DNA from 2 places in the Lysinibacillus sp. OF-1 genome. Region 2 is predicted to be linked to the other one. Evidence: riboswitches for the same ligand, from Rfam matches in the RefSeq annotation. Region 2 holds a riboswitch; the other holds the start of a gene.
The links. Region 2 has a riboswitch for thiamine pyrophosphate ahead of thiC (phosphomethylpyrimidine synthase ThiC). Riboswitches for the same ligand answer to the same signal wherever they lie in the genome.
Positions count from the first base shown of each region.

Region 1: another riboswitch for thiamine pyrophosphate. It lies ahead of NV349_RS11505 (ABC transporter substrate-binding protein); the one in region 2 lies ahead of thiC (phosphomethylpyrimidine synthase ThiC).

Region 1 covers NZ_CP102798.1:2,370,600-2,387,765, forward strand. Annotated here, with positions in the region: gene NV349_RS11470 (DUF485 domain-containing protein) at 1-334, shown strand, start outside; gene NV349_RS11475 (solute symporter family protein) at 343-1,887, shown strand; gene NV349_RS11480 (hypothetical protein) at 1,984-2,160, shown strand; gene NV349_RS11485 (TatD family hydrolase) at 2,184-2,933, opposite strand; gene NV349_RS11490 (ABC transporter ATP-binding protein) at 2,923-3,672, opposite strand; gene NV349_RS11495 (ABC transporter permease) at 3,647-4,420, opposite strand; gene NV349_RS11500 (thiamine-binding protein) at 4,420-4,710, opposite strand; gene NV349_RS11505 (ABC transporter substrate-binding protein) at 4,712-5,707, opposite strand; TPP riboswitch at 5,861-5,971, opposite strand; gene parC (DNA topoisomerase IV subunit A) at 6,091-8,529, opposite strand; gene parE (DNA topoisomerase IV subunit B) at 8,526-10,502, opposite strand; gene plsY (glycerol-3-phosphate 1-O-acyltransferase PlsY) at 11,062-11,664, shown strand; gene NV349_RS11525 (HesB/YadR/YfhF family protein) at 11,684-11,974, shown strand; gene NV349_RS11530 (spore germination protein) at 12,127-13,668, shown strand; gene NV349_RS11535 (Ger(x)C family spore germination protein) at 13,694-14,893, shown strand; gene NV349_RS11540 (hypothetical protein) at 14,898-15,131, shown strand; gene NV349_RS11545 (GerAB/ArcD/ProY family transporter) at 15,162-16,310, shown strand; gene metA (homoserine O-acetyltransferase MetA) at 16,351-17,166, opposite strand, start outside.
Region 2 covers NZ_CP102798.1:241,356-258,521, forward strand. Annotated here, with positions in the region: gene NV349_RS01120 (hybrid sensor histidine kinase/response regulator) at 1-1,407, opposite strand, end outside; gene NV349_RS01125 (response regulator) at 1,619-2,779, shown strand; gene NV349_RS01130 (methyl-accepting chemotaxis protein) at 2,990-5,092, shown strand; gene NV349_RS01135 (AEC family transporter) at 5,204-6,133, shown strand; TPP riboswitch at 6,212-6,326, shown strand; gene thiC (phosphomethylpyrimidine synthase ThiC) at 6,472-8,250, shown strand; gene NV349_RS01145 (catalase) at 8,910-10,415, opposite strand; gene NV349_RS01150 (helix-turn-helix domain-containing protein) at 10,726-12,180, opposite strand; gene hutH (histidine ammonia-lyase) at 12,462-13,976, shown strand; gene hutU (urocanate hydratase) at 14,138-15,808, shown strand; gene hutI (imidazolonepropionase) at 15,805-17,082, shown strand.

The DNA of each region.
Region 1 (17,166 bases), 2.1 Mb from region 2:
GAACAATCAGGCAAAAAAAGGTATCGTGATTGACTATGATGCAATTGCAAACCAAGAATCATTTAAATCTCTTGTACGCAGAAAAAATTCTTTTCTTTGGTCTATAACTGTCATATTTTTATTGGCATACATGTTGTTACCAATTCTGACATCGTACACGACAATTCTACATCAAAAGGCATTTGGGGAAATTACTTGGGTGTGGATCTATGCAGCGGGGCTATTCATCATGACATGGGGGTTATGTCATTTATATGTAGCTAAGGCAAACAACTTTGATAGAGAAGCAAAAGCGATTATCGCTGAATACGAAAACGGAGGTGGCCGCCGATGAGTAACGGAATGAGTTTTACAGCCATATTCTTCTTCGTAGCCATAGTTGGTTTAACATTAGTTATTACATGGTGGGCATCTAAACGTACATCTTCCGCAAGTGATTTCTACACGGCAGGTGGTGGCTTAACAGGCTGGCAAAATGGACTAGCTATCGCTGGAGACTATTTATCAGCAGCCTCTTTCCTAGGTATCGCTGGTGCAGTCGCATTATTTGGATTTGATGGATTCTTCTTCTCTATTGGTTATTTAGTAGCTTACTTAGTGGTGTTATACATCGTTGCTGAGCCATTACGTAACCTTGGGAAATTTACATTAGCTGACATGATTACAGCGCGCTTCAATAATGCAAAAGTTCGTGGAACAGCTGCTTTAAGCACGATTACAATTGTTTTATTCTACATGATTGCACAACTAGTTGGTGCAGGAGCACTTATTCAATTACTTTTAGGAATCGACTACTGGATTGCCGTGTTAATCGTAGGTTTCATGATGACAACATACGTATTATTCGGTGGTATGACAGCGACATCTTGGGTGCAAATCATCAAAGCTTGTCTGTTAATGCTTGGTACAGTGATTATTTCGTTCTTAGTATTAAAAGAGTTCGGCTTCAGTATCTCGACAATGTTTACAGAAATGACAACAGCTACTGATAGTGGTGCTGCTTATTTAAATCCAGGTCTAAAATACACAAATGGACTTGATACAATCTCTATGTTAATTGCCTTAGTATTGGGTACTGCGGGTCTTCCACATATTTTAATGCGTTTCTTTACAGTAAAAGACGCAAAAACAGCTCGTTCATCGGTTATTTGGGCTACTTGGATCGTAGGTATTTTCTACGTTCTAACAATTTTCTTAGGTTTCGGTGCAGCAGCATTCGTTGGGAAAGAAGATATTATCGCTGCAAACGCTGCTGGTAACATGGCTGCCCCACTGCTTGCAGAAGCACTTGGTGGAGACATCCTATTCTCATTCGTTTGTGCGGTAGCCTTCGCAACAATCCTAGCGGTAGTAGCAGGCCTTGTACTTTCAGGTGCATCTGCCCTATCTCATGATATTTATGGACAAATTATCAAAAAGGGTAAAATTACAGAAAAAGAGCAAGTTCTTGCAGCTCGCATTGGTTCCATTACAATCGCTGTTATTTCTATCCTATTAGCACTTGGCGCACAAACATTAAACGTTGCATTCTTAGTATCTCTAGCATTCTGTATTGCGGGATCTGCTAACCTTCCAGTTATTATCTATACAATTTATTGGAAACGCTTTAATACAGCTGGTGCTGTAACGGCGATGTTAACAGGTTTAATTTCTGCATTAGTGTTAGTTGCTATTTCACCAAACGTATGGAATCCAGTTGAAGGTAAGGCGATTTTCGTTGGTGAACCATTAATCATGTTAACGAACCCAGCCTTAATCTCTGTACCACTTGGTTTCCTTGGTGGTTTCATCGGTACATTACTTTCTAAAGAAACGGATGACGCGAAGTATCGTGAAGTTGACGTTAAAGCAAACACAGGTATTTCTGTACAGGACGTATCTCACTAATCACTCAACACCCTCGTAAGCATCTCGCTTACGAGGTTTTACTTTTTCTTCCCTATTCGCTACTATAGAATGAGAAAAAGATTGGAGGTTATGCTCATGTCACAATCAAGGGCTAAAAAGAAACGGATGCATATTAAACGAACTGTCGGCAAGGATGTTGAAAAAAAACGTCAATCTATATCCTTCAGTACACACGAGCGCATAACAAAAACAAAGAATGAGAAACTCGATCATGATTTCACAAAACATAAAAAGCAGTATAAGGACGACTAACGTTCCCTATACTGCTTTTTCTTTTAAAGCCGATAGAAGGCATTGGTGTTTTGCGTGATAATTTGAGCCACTTCCTGTGTCGACAACCCCTTGATGGACGCTATGACCTCAATGGTCGAATGCATCATCCACGGAGATGTACGTTTATTTGTAAACGGTCCTTCAAAAGGCCAAGGACCATCCGTTTCCACCATCATTAGTTCAATGGGATAAGCTTGTATCAACTGTTGAATTTCTTGTTCATACAAACAATCAGGGGTGATCGAAATAAAATAGCCATGCTGAATCATGCGTTTCACCACAGCCTCATCCCCTTTAAACCAATGAAAATGTGCTTGGCGAAGCTGATGTTTGTCAAGTAAATCACAAACGATGCTAGCATCCTCATAGACAGCGTGTAACACTATTGGCTTATCCAATTCCTTTGCCAAGACTATAAAACGCTCTAATAGAGCCACATAAAGTCGGTCATCTATCGTTTGCTGTTGTCTTAAATAATAAGGTAAACCGACCTCACCAACAGCTACCATATGTTCTTTATGTGAACGGATCCAATCAAATAATGCCTCCTCATCGCTTGGATTTGGTAAAGGCTGTTCCGGATGAAAGCCAAAAGCGGCTTTCACTGGCTGATAGTTATTCGATAAATGCAATGTTCTTTTACAGGACGACAACTGCATGCTAACCGCAATCACCGTCTCTACCTCTTCAAGTAAGGCTGGAATTTCCTCATCTCGATACTGATCCAAATGAATATGAGCATCAATCAACAAACATATCACCCTTTTCTTCTTGTAAGTACATAAATAATTGTTGCTTTAACTCGGTGAACGCTGCTGAATGACGAATTTCCTCTTTTCGGGGTCTTTCAAAAGGCACAATGATTTCCTTTTTAACCGTCGCAGGACGTTTGCTTAAAACAAGGATCCGATCCGCTAAAAAGAGTGCTTCCTCAATACTATGCGTGACAAATAGTATTGATTTACGATAGGCTTCCCAGATGGATAATAGCCACGCTTGCATTTCCAGTCTGGTGAATTCATCCAGCGCAGAAAATGGTTCATCTAAGCATAAAATAGGCTTATCACTGACCATCGCACGTATAAAAGATACACGCTGTTGCATGCCGCCTGACAATTCGTTTGGATAAGCATGGATAAATGAACCAAGCCCCACCTTTTCAAGCCACTCTATAGCACGTTCAGCATTTGGTTGATGCTGTAATTCCTCTACGAGTGTGACATTCTCTAAAATCGTGCGCCAAGGTAGTAGACAAGGCTGCTGAGGCATATAACCAATCGTTCCTCTTTTTCGCTGAATGTCCTCTTCATTTAATAAAATGGACCCTTGATCAATCGTAGAAACGCCACCAATTAATTGAAAAAGGGTACTCTTACCACTGCCAGAGGGACCAACAATGGCCACAAACTCTCCATCTTTAACGTCAAAGGATACATCTTCAAGAACTTGCAGGGTATCAAAGGATTTAGCGATGTTTTGAATGCTGAGCATGATAGCCTCTCCCCTTCACCATGAATTTTTCAAGTAAGCGAATACTGCTAAACAACAGTAAGCTTAATAAAACAATCGCAAAAATGGCTACGAATACACGATCAGTGCGGAACGAGGACTGTGCTAAGGTCATATAAACGCCTATTCCTTTTTTTGCACCAAGCCACTCCGCAATAACAGCGCCCATCACACTATACGTCGCAGCAATTTTTACACCTGAAAAAATCGTTGGGTATGCATGAGGCCATTCGAGCTTCCAAAAAGTTTGCGCCTTTGTAGCACCAACCATGGCAAAATAATGCTTTAACTCAGGTGCTGTTTGCCGAAATCCGTCCATTGCCGCAATAACAATGGGGAAAAAGCACACGAGGCAAATAATGATGAGCTTTGGTAATAAACCAAAGCCAAACCAAATAATGAGCAATGGCGCTAAGACAAGAATAGGGATATTTTGCGACATAATTAAAATCGGATAAAACAACTCCCGAATAAATGTAAATCGATGCAAGACAATCGCCACCATTAATCCACAGGCAATGCCAATGGCAAGTCCTAATAAGGCTAATTGCATCGTAGCCCAAGCATGTGGTAAAAAGGTTTGATAGGCTTTAAAAGCTTCCAACAAAATACTACTTGGTGCAGGTAATAACCAATGAGGAACTTCAGCCACATGCACAATGAGCTCCCACACGAATAAGAGGAAGGCGATAAAAATAATCGTCCTTCCCTTTTGCAAAGCTTGTTTCATTACTGGTATTTCTCCGTTAATGTATCCATTGTTATACCAGTTGGCTGATATAATATTTTCACTTGTGTAATGACATTGATAGCACCAAGCTCAATCATCTTGTCATTCATTTTTTCAATGATTTGCAGCAACGTTGACAGCTCACCTTCCATCGTCGTTTCCAACGGATGTACCTCATATTTCACACCAGCAGCATCTATCACAGCAATCGCCGCATCGACATACGGTATAACATCCTCAAATTTCTCTGTTTTTGGAATGATTTGAACACTGATTAATGAATTCGCCATCTTATTTGGCCTCCTTTTTAGGTAAGAAATCATTTGTAAAGGCTTGTTTCGCATTAAATTCGCCCTCTAACACGTTGTTGCTAGACATCCATTTTGCATAGTTTTCCCATACAGAAAACTTTTGCTCTCCCCATTGCTTGGCATCATCCTGATATTTATCGGCTAGCCATTCCTGACTTTTATGCACTAACGCTTGATCTAAATCGGGAGCCGCTTCTATTAAAATATCAGCCGCCTCACTTGGATGTGCTATGGCGTATTCATAGCCCTTCGATGCAGCCGCCACAAACGCTTGAACTAGGTCAGGATTGTCCTGGATCATTTTTTCATTTGTAGCTAGAACAGGTGTATAATAGTCCAGCTGATCACTATAATCTGTTAAGTACAGCATATTAATCTTTTCACCCCGTAGCTCAGCTTCAATACCTGTCCACGCGTAATAAATCCAAGCAAAATCAATATCCTTTTGCATCATCGTGAAAAAATCTAAATCTCCTGCATTGACGATATCTAGTTTATGAATGTCTGCCTTTTCTGTTTGCATCAATGATTGTAGGACAGCTTGCTCTAGTGGAGCCCCCCAACCGCCATAGGTTTTACCTTCGAAATCCTTTGGTGATGTAATACCTTTTGATGCAATAGAAGCAAAGCCAGATGTATTATGTTGAATAATAGCAGCAATGGAGACAAGAGGCACATCTTGCACACGAGCCTGTGTAATCCCTTCCTGATAGCTCACACCAAACTCTGCCTTGCCAGAAGCAACAAGCTGATCGGCTCCTGCCTCCCCAGGCATAATAATGTCAACATCTAAGCCCTGCTCCTCAAAATAACCGAGTTTTTTTGCGACATACAGTCCTGTATGATTTGTATTTGGTGTCCAATCTAAGACCACTGATACTTTTTTCAGCTGATCAGTAGCCTGCTTGTCCTCCTTGTCACTACAGCCCACTAACGTTAAAAGTGCAGCCACTAGAATAAATAACCATTTTTTCATGCGAAGTCCTCCTAGTTGATAATGTGAAAGTGTTCATGATTGAATGTTGTCACCAGAAAGAAAGCGTATGCGTTTGGCAAGATATTGCTTGAAAACATAAAAAAACGCCTAGGATTCCTCCCAGACGTATTGCAATCAATCTTCAAAACTTTGCTTTTTTGAATAGATGTTCCCTACGCTGGTACGAGCCAAATCAGGTTCAAAGGGTCAGCGTCTATCGGACACAATCTCAGCTAGCAACTACTAGCCCCCCTACATTCTTGTGCTATGAACTTTTCGTTGATTATTATACCCATAGTTACGCTAAAATGACAAGATGCTATTTTTGACTAACGACTGCTCTCGTAAAAAAACCCAGCACTCCTAAGAGACTGGGCTTATCATTAGCTTAGTTTCTGTTCTTTTTTAGCCGTTAAAACATGGGAAATAGCCCCATCTGTTGCAATATCCACTTTAAACGAACCGTTGGAATGGCGATCAGCACGCGTCAATGTTTGGACATCAATGAGCTCTTGTACACCTTTTTCCGTTTCAATCACTATTTGCTCCTCATTCGTTGCTTGAATAACTGCCACAATACGGTGAGGATTTGCTTTTAATTCTGTTAATACTTTTAGACCACGTTTTGCACGACTTGCCACTTCAACTTCTGCAACATTCATTTTCTTCACGGCTCCACGCTGTGTGACGATTACCACATATTGTGTAACATCAGGCTGTAGCACATTGACACCGACTAAGGCTTCTCCATCCTTTAGCGTGATGCCTTTGACACCGCCTGTTTTCACCCCTGTAACTGGTAATTCTTCCAGTGGGAAACGAATCGCATAGGCTGTATCCGTTGTTAACATCAGTTCCACATCATCTGTCACAAACGATGCAAAGATCATCGCATCGCCCGCTTTAACATTCATTGTTTTTATTGGCTTCGAATAACGCGTCACCGCATAATCTGCCAGTGGGGAGCGTTTAATTTGACCATCTTTTGTAGCTGTTAAAATATACGTATTTGGCTGTTCGAATGTTTCAAAGCCATACACTGCAATAATAGACTCATCTTCCCCTGTTGGCACAATACTTGAAATATGCTGTCCAAGATCCTTCCAGCGAATATCAGGTAGCTCATGAACAGGCTGGTAAATATAATTGCCTCGATTTGTGAACAGTAACAGATGATGCTGTGTATTTAAGGTTGCTTCATACAATAAGTAATCCGAATCCTTCATCGCAAAATCCTGACCATTGGAAGCGGCATGTGAACGTGTGGATGTACGTTTAATATAGCCATCCTTTGTCACCGTCACCACAACCTCTTCACTTGGCACAAGGACATCTAGCGTAATTTTAATTTCTTCTATTTCCTGCTCAATTTTCGAGCGACGTGGCTCTGTGAAGCGTTTCTTAATCTCTAGTAACTCTTGTTTAATGACACGTACAAGCTTGGCTTCACTTTGTAAAATTCCTTCTAGCTTCGCAATCAACTTATTTAACTCGTCTTGTTCTTGACGAAGCTCTGTAATGTCTGTATTCGTTAAACGATATAATTGTAAGCTAACGATCGCCTCGGCTTGTACCTCTGTAAAATCAAACTTCGCTTGTAAATTAAGCTTCGCATCCTTCTTATCGTTAGAAGAACGGATTGTCGCAATCACTTCATCTAAAATGGAGAGTGCTTTTATTAACCCTTCTACAATATGAGAACGATCCTTTGCCTTTTGTAAATCATAAATCGAACGGTTCGTCACCACTTCTTTTTGATGCGCAATATAGGCATCTAGCAATAATGGCAATGTCATCATCGTTGGACGACGATTATGAATAGCAATCATATTAAAATTATAAGCTACCTGTAAATCTGTTGTTTTAAATAGGTATTGTAAGATTCCTTTTCCCGGAACATCCTTTTTCAGCTCAATTACAACACGTAAGCCTGTACGGTCTGATTCATCTCGGATTTCCGCAATACCCTCTAAACGTTTATCTACACGTTGCTCATCAATTTTTTTCACAAGATTCGCTTTATTCACATCATATGGTAATTCCGTGATGACAATTTGCTCTTTGCCACCCTTGATCGGTTCTACTACGGCTTGCGCACGGACAATGATTTTACCTCGACCTGTTTCATAAGCCTTTTTGATGCCATCTACCCCTTGGATAATCCCACCTGTCGGGAAATCCGGCCCTTTAATCACAGTCATTAATTCATCTACTGTCACGTTCGGCTTGTCTAAGCGCATTAACACAGCATCTAGCACTTCATCTAGCGCATGCGGGGGAATATCTGTTGCATAGCCAGCCGAAATCCCTGTAGAGCCATTGACTAGTAAGTTTGGAAAACGTGCAGGTAAAACAGTCGGCTCCATATCTTGATCATCAAAGTTTGGTACAAACTCGACCGTTTTCTTGCCAATATCTCGTAGCATTTCACCAGCAATAGCAGACAGTCTCGCCTCTGTATAACGCATCGCAGCTGGAGGATCACCATCAACCGAACCATTGTTACCATGCATCTCAATAAGCATATGACGTGCCTTCCAGTCCTGACTCATACGTACCATTGCTTCATAAACAGAGCTATCACCGTGCGGATGGTAATTACCGATTACGTTCCCGACAGTTTTTGCGGATTTTCGAAACGGTTTATCCTGTGTATTGCCTTCTGTAAACATTGCATATAAAATACGACGCTGTACTGGTTTAAGACCGTCACGTGCATCAGGCAACGCGCGGTCTTGAATAATATATTTACTATAGCGACCAAAACGATCACCCATCACTTCTTCTAGCGGTAAATCTTGAAACTTTTCTGTACTACTCATGCTTGGTCCTCCTCTTGTTGGATGAATTCATTTTCTAAAATATTTGAATCATCCTCCATACCGAAGTCAACATTGGCTTCGATCCATTTACGACGCGGTTCTACTTTATCACCCATTAACGTCGTGACACGTCTCTCTGCACGTGCACCATCCTCGATTGTGACACGAATTAATGTCCGTGTTTCAGGGTTCATTGTCGTATCCCATAGCTGGTCAGCATTCATCTCACCAAGACCTTTATAGCGCTGCAATATGTAACCCTTTCCAACTTTCTGGATGGCCTTTTGTAAATCGTTTTCTGTCCAAGCATATTCAATCACTTCTTTTTTACCAGTACCTTTTGATACCTTATAAAGTGGTGGTAAAGCGATATAGACTTTGCCTCCTTCAATGAGTGGACGCATATAACGATAGAAGAACGTTAAGAGCAAGACTTGAATATGTGCCCCGTCCGTATCCGCATCGGTCATAATCACTACTTTATCGTAGGCTGAATCCTCCACAGCAAAATCCGTGCCAACACCTGCTCCAATCGCATGGATAATTGTTGAAATTTCTTCGTTTTTCATAATGTCCTGTAGCTTGGCTTTTTCTGTGTTGATGACCTTACCGCGCAAAGGCAAAATCGCTTGGAATGTACGATCACGACCTTGTTTGGCAGAACCACCCGCAGAATCACCCTCAACTAAATACAACTCATTCTTGGCCGCATTGCGAGACTGAGCTGGTGTTAATTTGCCTGATAGAATCGTACTACCTTTTTTGCTTTTCTTGCCATTCCGAGCGTCCTCACGCGCTTTACGAGCCGCTTCTCTTACTTGCTGCGCACGGATTGCTTTACGTACAAGAGAAGCCGATAACTCTGCATTTTCCTCTAGCACATACAAAATTTGCTCAGACACTACGCTATCTACGGCAGAACGAGCCTCACTTGTACCAAGCTTGCCCTTGGTTTGTCCTTCAAATTGTAATAAATGCTCTGGAATACGAACAGACACAATTGCTGCTAAACCCTCACGAATATCTGTCCCTTCAAGGTTTTTATCCTTGTCCTTTAGCAAGCCGATTTTTCTTGCATATTCATTAAATACACGCGTCAATGCCGCTTTTGCACCCGTTTCATGTGTGCCGCCATCACGAGTACGTACATTATTAACGAATGACAAAATCGTTTCTGAATAACCATCGTTATATTGGAAAGCGAATTCTACTTCAATATCATCTTGTATGCCTTCTACATATTTCACAGGATGAAGAACATCCTTTTCTTCATTCAAATACGCAACGAAAGCTTCAATGCCATTCTCATAAAAGAATACATCTTGTTTGCCTTCCTCGCGCTCATCGATTAATTCAATTTTTAAGCCCTTTAATAAAAAGGCTGATTCACGTAAACGTTCTGCTAACGTATCATAATTGAATTTTGTGACAGAAAAAATCGTTTCGTCTGGTAGGAAATGAACAAGTGTACCTGTTTGCTTCGTTTGCCCAATTTCTTCAAGTGTTGTGACAGGATGTCCACCATGCTCGAAGCGCTGACGATACTTTTTACCATCACGATGAATCGTCACCTCTAAAAATGTTGATAGTGCATTAACTACAGAGGAACCTACACCATGCAAGCCACCACTTGTTTTATAACCACCTTGTCCAAATTTACCACCTGCGTGTAGCACCGTAAAAATAATTTCAGGGGTAGGTTTACCCATTTTATGCATACCTGTTGGCATCCCACGGCCAAAGTCGCGCACACTCATACTTTGATCCTTATGAATTGTGACAATAATATGAGATCCAAAGCCGGCCAGTGCTTCATCCACCGCATTATCTACGATTTCATACACAAGGTGATGAAGTCCACGGCCATCCGTTGAACCGATATACATGCCAGGTCGTTTGCGTACCGCTTCTAATCCTTCTAATACTTGTATAGCGTCATCATTATAAACGCTAGTTGACTGTTTATTCGTCAAAAAATTCCCCTCCAAAAAACAAACGCATGTTCTATTTATGTTCTCATCCTAATAATAATAGCATTTCCTGTCAATAGCTAGCGACAGGTCCATTAAATTTTTAAAATTTGCTCACAGTTTTGATCATCTTTATCAATAGTAAACATCTGCAACAGTTGCTTAAAATTGGTATTTAAGCAGGGCAGACTGCTACTAGTATCCATAAACGTTTGACGCATAGTAGCCGATTTAGTTTCAGCATACATAGAATCTAGTTCAGTGTAAACGCTACAATGTTTATTACGGTTAAACTGGATAAAGTTAGACTTCTATTCTACCAAAGGAATGAAGGATTGACAAAATTGCCTTTTTGCCTATATTTTTATAAAGGCTTTTTTTCACTTTCTAGAATCTCATGTCTGAAAGCCTACCCCTTATTAATAGGTTTTCTTTTGTATTGAATTCAAGGCTCCTAATGAAATCTCCTTCATAACATTGTAGATTAGCAAGAAAAAGTGTAAAATACTTGTTACAAACTATTAGTACCAAGTGATGGACTATGAATGAAAGGAGTCCAGCTATGATCAATGGACTTATTATTTTATGTGCTTATCTAATCGGCTCTATACCTTCTGGATTATGGATAGGTAAAATTTTTTATAATACCGATATTCGTGAACACGGGAGCGGTAATCTTGGTGCAACCAACACATTCCGAACATTAGGGAAAAAAGCAGGTATTGTTGTAACCGTAATGGATGTGCTCAAAGGAACAGCTGCGGTTTTATTAGTAGCACTTCCCGTTTTCTCTGACAGCACACTGCATCCCTTATTACTTGGTCTTGTTGCCGTAATCGGTCATATGTTTCCGATCTTCGCCAATTTCCGTGGTGGAAAAGCAGTGGCAACATCCGCAGGTGTTTTATTAGGCTATTCGTGGCCACTCTTTGTCCTATTATTTATTACCTTTATTGTGACATTAAAAATCACAAAGATCGTCAGCCTAACATCGATGATAGCCGCTTTAGTAGCACTTATCTATGCAATCGTTTATTATTTTGTTACGGGTGACTTTGCATTAGGCATCTTGGTAGCCTTTTTATTTACCTTTATTATTTATCGTCACCGTGCCAATATTACACGTATTAAAAACGGCACTGAGCCAAAGGTAAAATGGCTTTAGGAAGAGAGGAGCATTCGAAATGAACATTGCATTGACAGATGAAGCACTCCAGTGGTTCAAACACGAAATGGAAGTAGAACCAGGTGATACGATTCGTTTTTATGCACGCTATGGTGGCTCTAGTCCTTTTCATGAAGGTTTTTCACTTGGCATGACTCGTGAAGAACCTATTGCTATAGGCGTACAGACAGTGGTTGATGATGTAACCTATTACATTGATGAGAAAGATCTCTGGTTCTTTAACGATCACAACTTACATGTTGACGTTGATGCTAGTAATGATGAATTGCAATATGACTATCGTACATAAAACAGTCTATCCTTTCAGTCCATGAAAGGATAGACTGTTTTTTTATTTGGCTCCATCATGCCAATAGTTAGATTTTCACCCTCACCTCGTTTATCTCTCCAAAAAATTGTCCACTCTATAAATAATGAGCGTATATTTGAGGAGGAAAACACATGTCTATGTCTAACAATATCGATACCTCCCCATCCCATACAAACGATTTGTTGTATACATCCCTAGCTAAAAATAAAAAAATCATTGAACAGGCGCTTGGTCACAGTAATGACATCATCATACGTGAAATCACAATTGGTGAATCTACCCCTCATAACATCGCTATCATTTCGATTGATGGCTTGTCAGATAAAACGACAATCTCCGATTCTGTTATTGATAAGCTTATGGCAAATATCGAGGAAGAACAAGACATTGAAATAACGACCATTAATCAATATGTACGAAACTCCTATTTAACAGTTGGGGATGTGTCGAATATCGAGCATTTCACAACACTCTACAATGCCATTCTCAATGGGGAAACGGTTATTTTATTAGATGGGTTTGCAGAAGGGATTGTGACAAGTACCAGAAGTGCAAAGGATCGAGCCGTTACAGAGCCATCAACTGAATCTGTTATTCGAGGTCCTCGGGAATCCTTTACAGAAACCATACGTACCAATACAGCGCTCATCCGTCGCAAAATAAAAAGCCCGAATCTCTGGATAAAGTCACGAGTTATCGGTGATGTGACACAAACAGATGTAGCGGTTATGTATATAAATGGCATTGCCAGTGACAAAATCGTCGCAGAGGTATTAGCCCGATTAGACCGCATTAATATCGATGGCATACTGGAAAGTGGCTATATAGAGGATTTTATTCAAGACTCTAAAAACTCTATGTTTCCAACAGTTTACAATTCAGAACGTCCAGATGTTATCGCTGGTGAATTATTAGATGGCAAAGTGGCGATTCTAGTTGATGGTACTCCCTTTGTCTTAGTAGTACCAGCGTTATTTACATCCTTTTTGCAATCAGCGGAGGATTATTATCAGCATTGGATGATTAGCTCACTTGTACGCATACTTCGCTTTTTTGGCATCGGTCTGGCATTAGTCGCGCCATCCTTATATGTGGCTATAACTACCTTTCACCAGGAAATGCTGCCAACACCAATGTTGATTAGTATTGCTTCACAAAGAGAAGGCGTTCCCTTCCCCGCAGTTGTGGAGGCACTCATTATGGAGATTGCCTTTGAGGTATTAAGGGAGGCTGGGCTTCGTATGCCTAGAACAATCGGCCCAGCGGTGTCTATTGTCGGTACTTTAGTTATTGGTCAGGCGGCAGTTGATGCGGGTGTGGTATCTGCTGTAATGGTCATTATTGTAGCTTTAACAGCAATTTGTAGTTTTCTTTTCCCTGCCTACGGTTTGTCGAATACGATTCGTGTGTTACGTTTCCCATTAATGATTTTAGCAGCTATGTTTGGTTTATTTGGTGTTATGTTCGGTATTATGGTCATTATTCTCCATTTATGTAGTATTCGTTCATTTGGTGTACCTTATTTAAGTCCATTTGCACCGTTAGTTTTAAAGGATCAAAAGGATGCCTTTCTTTTGTTCCCTCGTAGAAAGTTACTAACACGACCTCGTTTAGTTAATCAAAAAAATATTGTTAGAGGACATAAATATGTCAATGTAAAGGGCAGGAAATAACTACTGGATAAATGAGGAATGGAATATGGCAAAAATAAAAGTGATTTGCTTACTATGTATCCTCACTTTACTGTTAAGTGGCTGCTGGAGTAAGCGTGAATTAAATGAATTAGCCATTGTCGTAGCACTGGGTATTGACAAAATAGACGAAGAATATGAGATTACCGTTCAAATTGTTGATCCAAGTGAAATTTCGATGCGACAGGCTTCCACGCAACGCTCTCCTGTCGTTAGCTATCATTCGAGAGGCGAGACCATCTTTGAGGCAATTCGAAAAATGACAACCAACGCTGCCCGAAAACCGTATTTTGCCCATCTTCAAGTGGTTGTTTTAGGGGAAGATCTAGCAAAAGAAGGAATTAGTGATTCACTTGATTTAATTGTAAGGGACCATGAATTTCGTAAGGATTTTGATGTCATTATGTCTCATGAAGCGACAGCGAAGGAAGTGTTAAATGTACTAACGCCCATTGAAAAGATACCCGCTAATAAAATGTTAAATTCCCTTGATGTCTCTGAAAAAGCTTGGGGCGCCACAATAGCTGTCAATATAGATGAGTTAGTCAATACATTAACGAATAAACATAAAGGGGCATTAATTACTGCTATTGAAGTACATGGTGATAAGAAATTAGGTGTAGATCAAACAAATGTGCAACGAGTTAAAACGCCTGTGCTGTTGCAGTATGCAGGATTAGCGGTCTTTAAAGGGGATAAATATATTGGGCTATTGACTGAGGGAGAAAGTAAAAGCGTTAGTTTCCTGAATGATAAAATACAGAGTACGATCGAAATCATAGCCTGCCCAAAGAAAGGAACTCTATCATCTGAAATCACTCAATCCACAACAAAAGTGAAAGGGTCTTTTGATAACGGAATGCCGAAAATTGATGTCCGTATTAATGTTGAGCAGAACATAGGAGAGGTCGAATGTGATATCGATCTTACAAAAAATAAATCCATTGATTATGTCAATAAAAAAACAGCTAAGGGCATTGATGAACGAATTCAAAAAACATTGGAGAAAATACAACAGCAATATGAGGTTGATGTGTTTGGTTTCGGTGATGCCTTACATCGTGCAGATCCAAAACAGTGGAAAAAAATTAAGGATGAGTGGGCTTCCATCTTTCCAGATTTGGCGGTAGATGTGCAAGTGAAAGTAACGACACAAGGTTTAGGTACGATGCAAAATTCATTATTAAACAAGCCAAAGGAGGAGTAACGAAATGGTGCTAGCTGTAGCCATCTTTATCATTTCAATGATCCTAGCACTTATTTTTATACCAAAGCTAAAAAAGCAGCATGATTCAAAAACCATTGTCGTATTTTCTATTTTGCTTCTCATCGGAACGGCTTTGAATATGGGAAATGCGCTAAAAATCCATATTCCAAGCCCATTGGATTTGATTACCTTTATCTTTACACCAATTAAAGATTATATTGTGTCATTAACAAAATAGATAGAAGGATAAAAAATGGAGGGTTGCTCGATGGAAAAAGAGATTATTAGTTCAAGACAATTTACAATCATTACATTCCTCTATTCTATCGGAACGGCAATTTTAATTATCCCTTCTAGTATTACGGGTGCCGCTAAGCAAGATGCATGGATTGCCGCCTGCATTGGAGTTGTCCTTAGCCTGCTGGCCGTTAAATTATTTTTAACACTTGCCAACCAAACACCGTCACTTAATTTTGTAGAGGCAAATGAAAAAATTCTTGGTCGTTTTTTTGGAAAAATCACAGCCAGTTGTTTCCTAATCTTAACCTTTCTATCCGCTGGAGAATTACTCTATTTTATCGGTATTTTTATGAAAACCGAAGTCATGCCGGAGACTCCGACATTAGCATTTGCCTTAATGTTTAGTATTATCATTATGTACGCTGCCTATTTAGGCATTGAGACCTTTGCTCGTTCAGCAGAAATCATCTTTCCAGCATTTGTCTTTATTTTTATTTTTTTTATGGTTTGTATTACGCCTCAAATACATTTTGAGAACATTCAACCCTTATTAGAAGCAACCAAAACATCTATGCTTTATAGTATTGCACGCTTTATGAGTATCTTTTCCTTTCCATTACTGGTGTTATTAATACTGTATCCTGCTGGTGTCAATGTACAGCCATCTGCACAGAAAGGGTTATATTTTGGGACAATCCTCGGTGGCATCGTCTTAATTACGTTGATTGTGCTATCGATTCTTGTTTTAGGACCTGAGAATACGTCATCTAGAACATTTCCTAGCTATGCCTTAGCGCAAAGAATATCGATAGGGAATTTTTTGCAGCGCATTGAAATCATCATGGCCTTTATGTGGATTTCATCTATTTATATTCGCACATTTATGTATTTCTATACGACTGTTGTCGGTCTTGCGCAAATTTTAAAAATCAAGGATCATCGTCCTCTCATATTACCGATGGGTCTAATTGTCATTGGGCTTTCTCAAATTATTCATCCAGACATTGTACATTCAACCAATTACAATAATGAAATTTGGCCAATCTTTTCTTTTATAATCACCATTTTATTACCGATACTTTTATTGATTGTCGCAGTTATACGAAATCGCAAAACCAAAGCTCAAAGTACCGAAACGCCTAATACAGAAACAACGAATGACAATCAAAAAGTCTAATTTCTTTTATGGTGAGAAAAGAAATTAGACTTTTTATTAATTAAATATGATATTCAATTTCATCTACAAAATCCCATTCGTATGGTGTTTCTTGGTAAACATAGTAGTTCAACCAGTTAGAGAATAATAAATGCGTATGGGCACGCCATGTATTCATTGGCTCCTGTGATGGATCATCATTCGGGAAGTAATTCACAGGAACAGCGATATCTATGCCCTTTGCGACATCACGGCTATATTCATCGGCTAATGTTGTCGCATCATACTCCAGATGCCCTGTAATCATAATGTTTTTATTATCTTTTGATTGGACGATGAACACACCCGCATCCTCTGAATAGGATAATAATCGTAAGTCTGGATGATTGCGAACCTCGTCGATCGAAACAGAAGTATAGCGTGAATGTGGAGCGGTAAATAAATCACTGAAGCCCCGTACTAAATCCACTGTTAAATCGGTGATTACATGGGAATAGACACCTGAGCATTTAGCTGAAAGTTCTACCTTTCCTATCCCATAATGATGATACAGTGCCGCCTGTGCCCCCCAACAGATATGTAAAACGGATGTCACATTCTTTTTGGACCAGTCCATAATTTCTGAAATTTCCCGCCAATAGTTAACTTCTTCAAAGGCCATTTTTTCTACAGGTGCTCCCGTAATAATCATTCCGTCATAGCGACGGTGACGAATCTGGTTGAACGTTGTGTAAAATAGCTGTAAATGTGATTTACTGACGTTTTTCGACTCATGTGTGGCCGTATTTAAAAAGGTGATATTTACCTGTAGCGGTGTATTCCCTAATAAACGTAGTAATTGAAGCTCCGTTTTTTCTTTTTCAGGCATTAAATTCAA
Region 2 (17,166 bases):
TCGAAGCGTTTTTTCTTTTAGCTTTACTAGATCTAATAAATCATCTAGCATATGGGTCATGTGATTACCGATTCTTACCAATAGTTTTAAATCACTTTGATCTTCTTTAGTTTCCTGTTTTGCTAACAAAGTTTGGGCGATGCTCATCATGCCGTGCAAAGGGTTTCGCAGCTCATGAGAGGTATTTGCTAGAAAATCATCCTTTGTACTTATTTCTTTTTGTAATTTCACAGAAAGCTTTTCAGTTTGTAAGGTTGATTGAAAATAGCGTGTAAACCAAAATGCGGATAATGCCGTTATACCAATTAATAAATCAAAAGGATAATGACTATAAGGTAGTGTAGCATTTTGTCTTATAGAGAAAAATAATGAATTAGTGACTACTGCTGTCCCTGTTAATAATAAAAATATTACGCCTTTTTGACCTTTTATCACGATAGACAATGTGAAAATCGTTATAATAATAGGCGAGACGATGAAAAGTATTATGAATATCATTTTTGTTTTAAAAATGTATTCTATCGGGGTTACTACAATAAATAATAAATAGGTAGCACATAGCAAAGGAACAATCGTTAATATTTTAGGCTTAGCGTATTCCTTCATCAATTCACGTAGGAACAAAACGAAAAACATCATATTGTTAATATAAGAAAAATAAAATAATTTGTTTGCCCAAATCCAATTGATAGGTAGGTAGCTAAATAAAATTTTATTGCTAGAAACGAGTACGGTTACACAGGTTGAAACAATAATCAAGGCAAAATAAAGAAGAGATTTATCCCGAATACCGATAATCCAAAGTAGAATCGTAAATAATAGATAAAAAATAAAGACAAAGCAAACCGCCATTTGAGTTGTAATGGAAAAGGTTTTTGATTGTTCCATAGAGTGCAAATCGCCAAAAATAATTTCTTTTTGAAACCCGCCTTGTACATATGGGTTTGTTTGAACACCTTGGATAATAATTTCGCTTTCATTAGTATTAAGCGTAAAATAATGGGTTACAGGTCTGCCAATAGGAGCCGTTTGAGTATAATCCGCTGTAAGATTCCCTAGTCCACCAATGAATTGACCATCTATGTAAAGCTCATAGGGAGCTAAACCTTCAGGAATCGTAATGCCATACATCTGAGGTGCAGTGTGTTCTTTGAGAATTTTTAAACGATAAGAACCATAATGAACCTCATCATTATGTTGAAAATACTGATCCCAAGATTCTGGTTGATTTGTATAAACTTTATGTTGTTCCACTGATTGGGTATTTTCTGAAGCGAGAAGGACATTAGGGTAGAATTCCCATTCCTTTTGTAGCTTAATTATAAAATTATGGCTTGTATCAATATTTCTTAAATTAACAGTCCCTTGGATAGCATCGATCCCTGTTGAAATATTTGTGAAATTCATCCAAGTGAAGCGTATCAAAGTTAGAAAACAAAAGAATAACCCGGCAATTAGAAAAATAGTAAAATTTTTGGAAAGTATTTTCTTTTTCATCATAAATAATAGATTTCAACAAATAGAGTTATTTCTCCTTCAAAAGTAATGGTTATTCTATCAATTCTTTTAATAATTATACGATAATAAGTAAAGGAATAGTTTTTTAGGAGGGGTCAATGTGAGAATCGTGCTAGTAGATGATGAAATTTTACCATTAACGAGACTGAAAACCTTACTTGAAAAAAGTAATGTCCCGGAAATTGAAATAGTAGGAGAATACACCGATTCTCTAAAAGCAATTGAAGAGATCCAAACGCTACAGCCAAATGCTGTATTTTTAGATATCGTGATGCCTGATTTGGATGGTTTAGCATTAGGGGAAAAAATTCAAGAGTTATTGCCCGATGTAGAAATCGTTTTTACAACAGGGTTTGATCAATACGCAATAGATGCATTTAATCTACATGCTATTGATTATTTATTAAAGCCTGTACAAAATGTTCGTTTAGAAAAGACCTTAGAACGTCTAGAACACATAAATAATAAACATAAAAAAGTTCCGCCTAAACATACAATTATTAAGCTTTTTGGCGGTCTTAATGTTGTTACACCAGATGGTCATACACAGCTCATGAAATGGCGTACATCTAAAGCCAAAGAGCTATTTGCCTTCATGCTAAATCACCGTGATGAAATGATTTATCGTGATACGATTTTAGAATTATTTTGGCCGGAGTCTGATATCGATAAAGCATCTAAACAGCTTTATACAGCTATCTATACAATCCGTCAAACATTAAAAAATTATGGAATGGATGGTGTGCAAATTTCAAGCCCTTTGCTGAATTCTGGCTATAAGCTCTTAGTTGAAAATGTTGTAGTGGATGTAGAACAGTGGCTGTCCTGTTTAAAATCATTACCCCCATTACAAGAGACATCAGTTGATGAACATGAAAAAGTATTCCAAATGTATACAGGTGATTATTTAGGAGATTGCGATTATCTATGGGCGGAAAGTGAGCGAGAGCGCTTAAGGAGATTGTGGTTACACCATGCTCATCAGCTAAGCGAGTTTTACATAAAAAATGAGAACTACATGGCTGCAGTAAAGGTACAGGAAAAAGTCCAGGCACTTTTTTCTGATGCAGAGGAAAACTACTTCACTTTAATGAAGCTATACGATCTTCTAAATAATACAGCTGCTGTTGAGGAGCAATACTGGTTATTAAAAAAAATGCTTCAGGAGCATTTGGCAGTGGAACCAAGCGAGGAAATTGAGAGTTGGTATGAAAGCTGGAAACAAGCAAATGCTATGCCTCATGCTCAAACCTTTAGTTAAACTACATGATTTTGTTATGAAAGGCTCTGTCATAGACAGAGCTTTTTGTTTTTAATAGTTCATAAGACCCTTATTAAAAAATGTATATTGGTTGTAGATTTGTCCATATTTCTCTCTATAACTCTGTAAAATTCTACTTTATTCGCTAAATATTTTATTGTGATACAACCTTTCATCCTTTATCATTATTATAAAAGTGGGGTGTTAGTTATGAAAAAATCTAAAGGTATTGCATTAAAACTATCTTCCCTAATTATAGGATTATTTCTAGTTTTATTTTTATCCTATACAGTGACAACGGGAATTATTATAAAAAATCAAAGTGTGGAAGACTCAGAATATGCAACGGTGCAGGCTGCTGAATCTTCGGCTGCTATTATGAGTGAACGTTTCAAGAAAGCAAATACGGCATTGCAAACAACAAAGCAAATCATTGAAAGCATGCAGAAGAATAATGCTTTATCTTCCAAGGGTGTCTTAGACATTATGGAAAATAATCTAGCTAACAATGATGATTTACTTGGTGTTGGAGCAATCTTTGAGCAGGGTTCTATTATGTTAGATGCAAATGCAGAGGCTACTTTAGTCGATTCCAAAAAACGTTTTGGACCATACCTAAGCAAAGATGATAATAAGATCAGCACCACTTTAATTGAAGGGGTCGATGATAAAAGTGTTTCTGAATGGTACTGGGTGCCAAAAGAAGACGGACGCGCAGTTTTAACGGAGCCGTATGATTACAATGTAAATGGAAAGAACGTATTAATGACAACCATTTCAGTGCCGTTAGTCAATGCTTCTGGATCGTTTTTTGGTGTATTGACGGCGGATGTATCGATAGATTTTTTAAATGGATTAACAGAATCTGTTGCACCAGAGGGTGGTTATGCGGGCATTATTACGAATAAGGGTGTACTGACAGCCAACAGTTTTGGTGAAGAGCTAGATGGGCGCAATATGCAAGAGGACCCAGCTTGGACAAGTATTAGTAAGACCATGGAAAATGATGAGCTTACAAGTATGTACGTTGATTCTAAACAGTTTAAGGAAAAGGCATTTAATGTATTTGCCCCAATGATTTTAGAGGATATTGACGAGACGTGGACTGTTCAAATTGTATTGCCTGAATCAAAAATTCTAGAGACATACAACCACGTCTTTGTATTTACAATTATTTCTTCTATTATTATGGTTGTTTTGATGACAGTTGCAAGTGTGCTATTCATTTACAAACAGTTAAAGCCACTCCAATTTTTGCGTGCATCCATTGAAACAGCTGCAGAAGGGGATTTAACACAAAGAGTAGAGGAGAAATATATTAAGTCTGATGAGATTGGTGCAGTTGCACTGGCTTATAATAATATGCTGGATAAAACCAATAGTGCAATACAAACAGTGCTAAATTCTACGACATTATTGAACCAATCTTCTAATCAAGTGCATGAGGTCTTTAATGAAATAGTAGCTTCAAGTCAAGAGGTTTCAGTAGCAATCAATGAAATTGCACAAGGTGCATCGAAGCAATCAGAGGATACTGAAGAAACCAATTATCGAATGATGGATCTATCTGATCAGATTGATGCCATTACGTCACTATCCAATGAGATGGATGAGCTATCTCATAAAACAAGTGCAACGACAGAAAAGGGATTGCATGAGGTTAATAGTTTACGTGAACATAATATAGAAACAAATGAGATGAATGGGCGTATTCAACAGCAAATGGAATCATTAGCTTCTAACATTGCCAATATTAATCAAATCATCGCTTCTATTCAAAGCATTACAGAGCAAACGAATTTGTTAGCTTTAAATGCAAGTATCGAGGCAGCTCGTGCTGGCGAACATGGAAAAGGGTTTGCAGTAGTAGCAGAGGAAGTAAGAAAGCTAGCAGAGCAATCTAAAAATGAAACAGAAATTATTAAGAGTACGGTAGAAAGTATTCTCGAAAATTCCCAACAAACAGTAGCTGTTATTGCTTCGAATGCAGATTTAATGCATTCTCAAAATGAGTCCGTACAAAGCACACAAATGGCCTTTAAAGATAGCAGTGACTTGTCACGTTCAATTGCAGCTTCCATTAGTGAACTAATGAGTAAGCTATCTAGTATGTTAGAGCATAAAAATCAAGCAATTATGGCCATTCAAAGTATATCTGCTATTTCAGAGGAAACAGCTGCCTCTGCTGAACAAGTAAGTGCTTCTGCAATGGATCAACAAGCAGAGTTACAAAAAGTAGCAGAGTCTATTCAAAATATGAATGATATATCAAATGAACTGCAAGAAGTCGTAAATCGATTTAAGCTAGCGTAAAGAAAAAGGCTGCCTAAAATATATAGGCAGTCTTTCTTAATGGTGAAGGGAAGAGACATTGACCTGTTAGCCATTCAGCACTACTATAATGAAGGGAAGGGGGTCATCAATATGATGTATCTCGGAATGATTTTCTTTCAAATTGTTGCACCTATTTTAGTGTTGCTTGTACTTGGCGCTATACTACAAAAGAAATTTCGTTTTAACTTAAAAGCATTGTCTCAGCTTATTACATATTGCTTTATGCCAGCCGCTGTTTTTGTGAATTTATATGAAACACGTGTAGAGCTGTCTGTTCTGGGAGAAGTCGGGTTATTTATTGTGCTTTTTATTGGGAGTCAAATGATACTCAGTCATTTTTTAGCGAAAGGGCTTGGTTTGGCCAAAACGGAGGCAGCCGTCTTTAAAAATAGTGTTGTGCTCATTAACTCTGGAAATTATGGTATTCCAGTGGCCCAAATGATTTTTGTAACACAACCTATTGGTGTAGCCATTCAGGTCATGCTCGTTATATTTCAAAATATGACAACTTATACATATGGTTTGTACAATTTAATTTCCTCTACGAAATCGGGTATGACAATCATCAAAGATTTCTTTAAAATGCCCATTATTCATGCGCTAATTATTGGTGTCGCTATGAACTATTTTAATATTGGTATACCGGAGTTTATCAAAATACCTGTAGAGCATGTCGCAGATGGATTTATTGCTGTAGCCTTAATTACATTAGGCGCACAATTATCACAGCTTGAAATCAAATCTATGTTTAATAAAACTGTTTTTGTTAGCTGTTTTACAAGATTAGTTATCGGACCAGCTGTAGCATTGGTCATTATTTATGTATTGGGGTTAGATGGAGTTGTCGCACAATCTCTGTTTATAGCCAGTGCCTTCCCAACATCTCGCAATAGCTCTAGTCTAGCATTAGAATACGATGTGGAATCAGCTACAGCTGCGCAAACTGTTTTATTTTCAACCATTGTGAGCTGTCTAACAGTAACGATCGTGATTTATCTTGCGGAAGTATTATTTACTTAGTTGGATGAAAATTTTAAAATATTGAATGGAAAACTTCCATCTCTTAGAAATATCTGCTACACTAGCATCAAACTAAATAGTATTAACTAGGGGAGTCTGATGAGTCAGGCTGAGAGGGAAACGCTTAGAAGTTTCTTGACCCTTTGGACCTGATCTGGCTCATACCAGCGTGGGAAAGTTAAGAAGCTATTGCATCGTATGTCGTGTGCAATTACTAGACCTTTACATTCATGGCCGGATCCAAAAAAATATTTTGGATTCGGCCTTTCTTTATTTGTTGGAGTGAGCTAGATTTTCGGTCCTTGTATCAAATTACATTTAAGGGAGAGAAGTAGCTCATGTCAGTAGTTAGTGAAAAGAACATTACGATTATGTCTAGCTTTGAAGGAAGCAAAAAAGTGTATGTGGAAGGATCACGTCCAGATATTTTAGTACCTATGCGTGAAATCGCATTAAGCCCAACGACTGGTAGCTTTGGGGATGAAAAAAATGCCCCTATTCGAGTATATGATACGAGTGGTCCATACACAGATCCGAATTATCACGTTGATATTACAAAGGGTCTGCCTGCTTTGCGACGTGCATGGATAGAAGAAAGAGGAGATGTTGAGGAATATGAGGGGCGTACGATTAAACCTGAGGATAACGGTTTTCGTCGTGTTGATGATCCGCGCATTCAAGAAAATGTTTTCCCTGAATTGGAGCGGAAGCCTTTACGTGCAAAAAGGGGTAAAAATGTAACACAGCTTCACTATGCACGAAATGGAATGATAACGCCGGAAATGGAGTTTGTGGCGATACGTGAAAACATGGATCCTGAATTTGTTCGTTCAGAAATTGCAGCAGGTCGGGCTATTATGCCTTCTAATATTAATCACCCTGAGGCAGAGCCGATGATTATTGGTCGCAACTTCCATGTGAAAATCAATGCAAACATTGGAAATTCCGCGGTGTCGTCGTCAATAGCAGAAGAAGTTGAGAAAATGACATGGGCTACACGCTGGGGTGCCGATAATATTATGGATCTCTCGACTGGTAAACATATTCATACAACGAGAGAATGGATTATTCGAAATGCTGCAGTGCCAGTGGGAACGGTGCCCATTTATCAGGCTTTAGAAAAAGTAAATGGCATAGCCGAGGATTTAACGTGGGAAGTTTATCGTGATACGCTCATTGAGCAAGCAGAGCAGGGGGTTGATTATTTCACGATACATGCGGGTGTTCTTTTACGCTATGTACCTCTTACAGCAAATCGTGTAACAGGCATTGTGTCACGTGGTGGTTCAATTATGGCACAGTGGTGTTTATTTCATCATCAAGAGAATTTCCTTTATACACATTTTGAGGAAATCTGTGAAATTATGAAGACATATGATGTTGCTTTTTCTTTAGGAGATGGCTTACGCCCAGGTTCCATTGCAGATGCCAATGATGAGGCCCAATTTGCAGAGCTTGAAACGCTGGGTGAATTAACACAAATCGCTTGGAAGCATGATGTTCAGGTGATGGTAGAGGGGCCAGGTCATGTACCGATGCATTTGATAAAGGAGAATATGGACAAGCAATTAGAAGTTTGTAAGGAAGCGCCTTTCTATACATTGGGCCCATTAACAACAGATATTGCGCCAGGATATGACCATATTACCTCAGCTATTGGTGCAGCGATGATTGGCTGGTTTGGTACAGCGATGCTCTGCTATGTGACACCGAAGGAGCATCTTGGCTTACCTAATCGTGAGGATGTTCGAGTAGGAGTTATTACTTATAAGATTGCTGCCCATGCAGCTGATTTAGCGAAAGGACACCCAGGTGCACAACAACGGGATGATGCATTGTCAAAAGCACGCTTTGAATTCCGCTGGCGTGATCAATTCAATCTATCATTAGATCCAGAACGTGCGGTTGAATATCATGACGAAACGCTTCCAGCAGAGGGGGCGAAAACAGCGCACTTTTGCTCAATGTGTGGCCCTAAATTCTGTAGTATGAGAATCTCACAGGATATTCGTAATTATGCTAAAGAAAAAGATTTAAATACGACTGAAGCTATTCATCAAGGTATGCAGGAAAAGGCAGAGGAGTTTAAAAAAGCGGGGAGTCAGATTTATCAATAATGAAGGAAGGCTTATATCAAAGTATAGACATAAGCCTTTCATGTTGTTGAAAAAAGATGATGTCAACGGCAGAAAAAGCAAATTTGCAAGGTGAGAGGTTGATTTCCGTTCCGCCAGCGCCCTTTCCAGGGGCGTCCGATGAGCCACTTCACTCACTTACGCTCGCTCCACTCCAATCAACCATTCTGCAAAGTGTCTTTACTTTTTTTCATAGTAGTATAGCGATCAAATAGCCCATTATCTGTATTCTTAGAGGGGATAGGCTCTTATTTTCAATATGGAGAAGTGATGAATGACAATCATCCTCCATAAAATAAGTAGCAAAAACCTTCACTTTATTTGAAAACCTTTGCTAAAAAGGTACCATTTTTGTGGGTTGGAGTGGAAGACTACTTGACTCCCGTGGGAGAGCGAGACAGGCGAGCCCCTGCACGGAGCGGTAGCGGAGGAAGCGGCTCGGCGCTCGCCCACAGGAAAGCAAGTAGCCTGCAACGGAAATCCATTTCTCCCTTTCAATTGACTGTTTTGTTTTTCAACACTAAGGAAGGCTTATGTCAAAGTATAGACATAAGCCTTTTCTAATCATAAAAAAGCTCCATGTGAATGACAGATTCACATGGAGTAAAAGTTGAATTTGGATATCAATAATAAGTGGACTATTAAACGTTAGTTGGTTGTTTTACATATGGGTTTGTAAGGTCCATACCTTCTAACGAAAGACCCATCGCTTTTGCGACACCCTCACCATATGCTGGGTCAGCTAAATAGCAGTGAAGGATGTGACGGCGTTTGATGAATTCTTCAACAGAAGCCATATCATTCGCTGTATTTTCAAATAGACGTTGTTGCTCTTCTGTAGTCATTAAACGGAACAGTTTACCTGGTTGCTCAAAGTAATTGTTATCATCTTCACGGAAGTCGTGAATACCTGCATGACCATCAATGCGTAATTCAGGCTCTTTATGGTCTAGGTTATGCTCCCATTCACCATAGCTATTTGGTTCATAGCCTAATGTAGAACCGAGGTTGCCGTCAAAGCGCATTGCACCATCACGATGGAAGGTACGGAATGGACATTTCGGTGCGTTAACTGGCAGCATATAGTGGTTTACACCTAGGCGATAGCGTTGTGCATCTGCGTATGCAAAGATACGACCTTGTAACATTTTATCTGGTGAGAAGCTAATACCAGGAATAATGTTAGATGGTGCGAATGCAGCTTGTTCAACTTCTGCAAAGTAGTTATCCGGATTTTTATTTAACTCGAACTCACCGACAGGAATTAATGGGAAGTCTTTTTTATACCATACTTTTGTTAAGTCAAATGGGTTGTATGGAAGCTCACGAGCTTGCTCCTCTGTCATAACCTGAATATACATTTTCCATTTAGGGAAATCGCCTTTTTCAATAGCTTCATATAGATCACGTTGTGAAGATTCACGATCTTGACCGATAACTTCAGTAGCTTCAGCACCTGTTAAGTTTTTAATACCTTGCTCTGTACGGAAATGGAATTTAACCCATACACGCTCATTTTCAGCATTGATAAAGCTATACGTATGAGAACCAAATCCATGCATATTGCGGTAACCAGCTGGAATACCACGGTCAGACATTACAATTGTCACTTGGTGAAGCGCTTCAGGTAATAGAGTCCAGAAATCCCAGTTGGAGTTAGCGTTTTTCATATTTGTACGTGGATCACGTTTAACGACATGGTTTAAATCTGTAAAGTGTAATGGGTCGCGGAAGAAGAATACAGGTGTATTGTTCCCTACTAGATCCCAGTTTCCTTCTTCTGTATAGAATTTAAGGGCAAAGCCACGAATATCGCGCTCAGCATCTGCAGCACCACGCTCACCAGCAACTGTTGAGAAACGTGCGAACATTTCTGTTTTCTTGCCAATCTCTGAGAAAATTTTCGCTTTTGTATATTGAGTAATATCATGCGTTACAGTAAAAGTACCAAATGCACCTGAGCCTTTAGCGTGCATACGACGTTCAGGAATTACTTCACGGTTAAAATTTGCTAATTTTTCAACTAACCATACATCTTGAAGTAAAAGAGGACCACGTGGACCTGCTGACATAGAGTCATGGTTACTTACTACTGGAGCGCCACCTGCTGTTGTAAAACGACGGCTACGATCATTTGCGTTTGTCATATTAGTTTACCTCCTGAAAAAAATATAAGTCAAACTCTTCATCTATAACTATAACAAATATAAAATAGAATTGCTAGTACATTATAATTATTATCGTTAAAGAATTTTTATATTTAAAGATAAACTATAAATATATGCGAAGGAAAGGCGTTTTATACATAGTTTTCACCAGAAATTTCACTTTTCTAATCTCGTTTTTAAAAAATATTAGGTATGAAAATGACATGAATTTTAAGATAATGACTACATTGTAAAAACCTTTATTGAAAATAAAATGGACTAATTGAAAATTATTTCAATCAATTATCTTTTAGTTTTTTCGATATCGATTAGGCGTTATGCCGATTTGTTGTTTAAATATTTTAATGAAATAATTAGGATCATCAAAACCGTTTAAATGGGCAATTTCACTAATGGAAAAATCCGTTTCTAGCAGCATGTTAGTAGCATGATGAATTCTTATTTGCTGTAAATAGCGTTTAAATGGTAAGCCTTGCTTCTTTGAGAAAATGGTACTTAAATAATTTGGGCTGATTCCGAGCTTATGGGCGACGAAGGGCAGGGACAAGGAGCTATCATTAAATTGTTGATCAATTATTTCTAAAGCTAGTTCAACATAATCGGCTCGTTTCTCCATTCGAGCTTCCCGCGCTAATTCAATTAATGTTTGTGTGAAAGAAATAATGCCATTGAGAATTGTATAAAATATAGGATGTTCAATGATTAAGTGAAATAGCTGACGATAGCTTTGCTCGATAACTGCTTTTTCGTGTAATTTATATTTCAACATAAAGCGTCGAATTTGTGCTAGAACACTTGTTAAATGAATACGTAGATCATCTTGCTCATAATATATTCCCTCATTAGATAGCTGGTATAAAAATGTTTTAACGGCTTCAAGGTTTCCGTCTTCCAAACTACTGATTAACAATTGTTGCTCTTCTGGTGTTAATAAGGGATCAAAGGGCTGTGTTTCAATTTGTTTGCTTGCATAAAAAATATGACCAAAGCCTTCGTAAAAGCTTTGATGTAGTGCGCGCTTTGTTAATGTATACATGTTTTTGATGGTTGTCGGTGGCCCATCATAAATGCCAATATTTAAAGAACTATTACTAATTAACCGCCATTCCATCATAAGTGCACGGACATCCTTTTCTACCATCTTTATGTCACTTGTTTGAAAAAGGCATACAATTGTATTGGACAGAGGGTAGGTTTTCATATGGAAGTGGATAGGTGTTTGTTGTAGCCAATTGTAAAGCTTATTAAAAGTTTCGATATGTTCTGGCTCCATCATTGTGAAATGTATGGTCGTCTCAATTGAACTAGATTTGTTATCTAAAAATAATTGATAATAAAAGGAATCATTTGTAGTCTCCTGTGCATATTCCGTGACCTGTGGTGTGCGAAGAGAAATGGTTGTGAGCTTTTGTTTTAATAATTCTAAATCAATGGGTTTTACAAAGAGATGGGCCACTTGTAAATCTATTGCCTTCAATGCATTTTTAAATAAAGGTTCTGTCGTCATTGCAAGAATGGCACCAGATAGCTTTTGTAAATCCCGATAAAGAGCCGTTAAGCGATTATTAGGAAATAGATCGATATTTAACAGAATGGCGTCCGGTTCAAATAATCGAATTCTTTGGGGCACCTCTGAAATACTTGTGCACATTTCAATGAAGACGTCTCCAGGGAAATAGGTATGTAAAAACCACTTTATGCCTGCCAAGTCGGTAGGATCACGATCAATTAATAATAGCTTCATTACATCAACTCCTATAAAATATTCCAGTTTCATATAAAAATACGATTATATTATTAAAAATAACATAGGAATCTGAAAAAAATCTTCTTTTCTCTTTTAAAATTCTCTATATTCTGAAAAAAGTAGTGAGTACAATGTAAATAGAGTAATAAATCATCAGCAGAAACCACTTGTACAATGAAAACGCTTAAATGGAATTTAATGCTGAAGTTTTTAATATTACGACCAATAAATGAGGAGTTTTTATTTACATAGTTAGATAGGGAATAGGAGGATGTCATGTGAAATCGATCATCGAGCTTGATGGCAATACATTAACAAGACAACAAATTGAGGAAATCGTTAAGGGGCAAGCAACAGTTGCACTTTCTGTCGATAGTTTACAACGTATTCGTTTAAGTAGAGAGCGTATCGAGAAACGTTTAGCTGAAGGACAAACGATTTATGGAGTGAATACAGGCTTTGGGCAACTCAGCAATATAAAAATTGAGCAAGAGGATATTGAGCTATTGCAGCTGAATTTATTAAGATCTGATGCAACGGGTGTTGGTGAACCGTTCCCTACTGATGTTGTACGTGCAATGATGGTGTTACGTGCCAATGCTTTAGCTAGAGGATTTTCTGGCATTCGTGAGGAAACCGTACAGCTGTTATTGGAGTTTATTAATAAAGGGGTGCATCCGATTGTTCCGTCACAAGGTTCGGTGGGAGCAAGCGGCGATTTAGCGCCATTATCGCATTTGGCATTAGTGCTAGTGGGAGAAGGTAAGGCGGAGTTTAACGGAGAAGTTATGAGTGGAAGCGAGGCGCTACAACGAGCGGAGTTAACACCAGTTCGACTTCAAGCTAAAGAGGGGCTGGCACTTGTTAATGGTACGCAAGCTATGACAGGAATTGGTGTATTAACAGTCAATGAAGCTGAACGAATTGGACTTGCGGCGGATATGGCGGCAAGCTTGACGCTAGAAGCTTTAAAGGGCATTACGTCAGCATTTGATCCAGCGCTATTAGCAGTAAGGCCACATCCAGAATTAGAACTGGTGGGGGGACGTATTCGTAAGTGGCTTGATGGTAGTAAACGTGTCACAAAGCAAGGCGAAATTCGCATGCAGGATGCTTACTCGCTACGCTGTATTCCGCAAGTACACGGTGCTTCTTGGCAGTCCTTTTTCTACGCGGAGAATCGTGTTCAAACTGAAATGAACGCGACTACAGATAATCCGATTGTTTTAGAAAGTGGTGAGGTACTATCGGGTGGTCATTTCCATGGTCAGCCAATTGCCTTGGCAATGGACTTTTTGAAGATTGGTGTAAGTGAATGGGCTAATATTTCAGAACGTCGTACAGAACGTATGGTAAATCCACATCTTAACGAAGGATTGCCGCCGTTCTTGGCAACAAACCCTGGGATTGAATGTGGACTAATGATTGCACAATATACAGCAGCTTCTATTGTCTCAGAAAATAAAGTATTAGCTCATCCTTCTAGTGTGGATTCTATTCCTACATCAGGTAACCAAGAGGACCATGTAAGTATGGGAACAACATCGGCCCGTCAAGTACGTCAGATTGTTCACAATGCGGCTCGCGTTATCGCAATAGAATTAATTTGTGCTTCTCAGGCAATCCATTTAGATAAGGCGGAAGAGCAATTATCTCCAACAACACGTAAATTCTTAGAGAAAGTGCGTGAATTCTGTCCACCTTTATTAGCGGATCAACCAATTGGTGACGAAATTGAAGCATTGGCGAAATACTTACTAGCAAGTAATGATCTAGTAAATGAGTATGTGTAAATAGGGTTGAATGAAATAGCAAAGGCTGAGGCAAGACTCGTTAATCCGAGTCACCTCTGCTTTGGATATAATTATATGCTTTTGAGTCTGAATATTCAGTCTTTATTTTAGTGTCTACACTTTCAAACTAATAGTATTTTTATGAAAAGGAGCGTGTTTTTATGGTATTCAAAACAGATATTCGTGCACCACGTGGAAGTGAACTAACATGTAAGGGATGGACACAGGAAGCGGCAATGCGTATGTTAATGAACAATCTAGACCCAGAGGTGGCTGAGAACCCAGATGAGCTGATTGTGTACGGTGGTATTGGAAAGGCTGCTCGTAACTGGGAAAGCTATGAACAAATTATTGCTTCTTTAAAAGAATTAGAGAATGATGAAACACTGCTGATTCAATCAGGGAAGCCAGTAGCTGTATTCCGTACGCATGAGCATTCTCCCCGTGTATTAATTGCCAATTCAAACCTAGTACCTGCATGGGCAAATTGGGATCATTTCTATGAATTAGAGGACAGAGATTTAATGATGTATGGGCAAATGACTGCGGGTAGCTGGATTTATATTGGTGCTCAGGGCATTTTACAGGGAACTTATTTATCATTCGTAGAAGCAGGGAAGAAGGTATTTGGCACTGCGGATTTACGTGGTAAATTCATCCTAACAGGTGGTATGGGCGGTATGAGTGGTGCACAGCCGTTAGCTGGGAAAATGGCAGGCGCTGTAATCTTAGTCGTTGAAGTGGATCGTGCCCGCATTGAACGTAAAATAAAAGAAGGATACTGTGATTACATCGTGGAGACTGTGGATGAAGCCATTGCATTAGTCGATAAATTACGTAATCAGAAAGAGCCAGCTTCTATTGGTCTTGTAGGGAATTGTGCAGATGTCAATCGTGAGCTGTTAAATCGAGGGATTATTCCGGATTTTGTGACGGATCAAACATCTGCACATGACCCGATTAATGGCTATGTACCAAATGGCATGACATTTGAAGAAGCATTAGCACTTCGGAAATCGGACGTTAAAACGTATGAGCACAAAGCGAAAGAAACAATGGCAGAGCATGTTCGTACAATGCTAGCGTTTCAAGATGCAGGTGCAGAAGTATTTGATTATGGAAATAATATTCGTGCCTATGCCAAAGAGATGGGTGTAACGAATGCCTTCGATTTCCCGGGCTTTGTACCAGCCTATATTCGTCCACTATTCTGTGAAGGAAAGGGACCATTCCGTTGGGCGGCTCTTTCAGGAAACCCTGAGGATATTTATAAAACAGATGCACTTGCGAAAGAGATGTTCGCTGAAGACGAAGGTCTAGTCAATTGGATTGATATGGCGCAAAAAATGGTTAAATGGCAGGGGTTACCAGCTCGTATTTGCTGGTTAGGCTATGGTGATCGTCATCGCTTTGCATTAAAGGTAAACGAAATGGTTGCGAATGGTGAAGTGTCAGCACCGATTGTCTTTGGGCGTGATCATTTAGATTCAGGTTCAGTCGCATCACCAAATCGTGAAACAGAAGGGATGATGGATGGTTCGGATGCAGTATCGGATTGGCCAATTTTAAATGCGCTTGTAAATACTGCTAGTGGTGCGAGCTGGGTGAGTGTGCATCATGGCGGTGGTGTAGGAATGGGATATTCACAGCATGCAGGTCAAGTACTAGTTGCGGATGGATCGGCGCTTGCTGCTGAAAAAATCGCACGAGTATTGATTTCGGACCCTGGCATGGGTGTTGCCCGTCATGCTGATGCAGGCTATGAGATTGCGATTAATACGGCAAAAAACAAAGGTGTCCATATACCAATGTTAAAGGGTGATGTGAAGTGACCATTCTAATTAGAAATGCCAATGAAGTAATTACTTTGAGAAGTAATGCACAAGGACCGCGTACGAAAGAACAAATGCAGGAAATTGCGGTAGTAGAAAATGGCTGTGTACTAATTGAAGAAGATCGTATTGTAGCTGTTGGAGCTTTTGAACAACTGGAAGTAGATTTCCCTGATTTAGTAAGGAAAGCAGACATTATTGATGCTACTGGTAAGATTGTGATGCCAGGTTTAGTGGATTGTCATACCCATTTAGTGCATGGTGGAACACGTGAACAAGAATTTAATATGAGACTTAATGGTTCTACCTATATGGAAATTATGAACGCAGGTGGCGGTATTCATGCTACAACAAAGCGTACACGAGAAACCAGCTTTGAAGAATTATATGAAAAGACGATGCAGCATTTAGATGTATTTTTAAAGCATGGTGTGACAACTGTTGAAGCAAAATCAGGTTATGGATTGGATTGGGATACGGAAAAGAAGCAGCTAGAGGTAGCGAAACAATTACAAGCTACACATGACGTTGATATTGTTAGTACGTTTATGGGTGCGCATGCAGTACCACGCGACTATAAGGAACGTGAGGATGAATTTGTTGATGTTGTAATCCATGACATGTTGCCCAAGGTGGCAGAGCTAAAACTGGCAGAATTTAATGATGTATTTTGTGAAAAGGGTGTCTTTACACCAGAGCAATCTCAGCGCATTTTAGAGGCTGGCAAAGCTCTTGGCTTAACACCGAAAATACATGCTGATGAAATCGAGCCTTATCAAGGAGCGGAGCTTGCTGCCGAGGTGGGAGCTATTTCGGCAGAGCATTTGCTGGTTGCTTCTGATAAAGGAATTCTAAAAATGGCTGAAGCGGGCACAATTGCTGTATTACTGCCAGGAACTGCATTCTTTTTACGTGCACCATATGCAAGAGGACGTCTAATGATTGATGAAGGGGTGCCTGTAGCAATATCAACAGATTTTAACCCGGGATCATCACCGACAATGAGTTTACCATTTATTATGAATTTAGCCTGTATGCATATGGGAATGACATTGGAGGAAGTGTTAACTGCGACAACGATTAATGCAGCTTATGCATTAAATCGAGGCAAACAAATAGGTTCCTTGGAAGCGAATAAAAAAGCGGATGTACTTATTTTAGATGTTGCCAACTATAAGCAGTTACAATATTTCTATGGTATGAACCATACACATACAGTTATCAAAAATGGGCAAGTTGTTGTACAAAACGGCATTCTGTTGAATAATCGATAAAAAATGGGCATAAATAAGGCTGAGGAAGCTTTATTTATGCTTTTTTAAAATTGAGTTGCAATTACCTTGAAGGAAGATTATAAT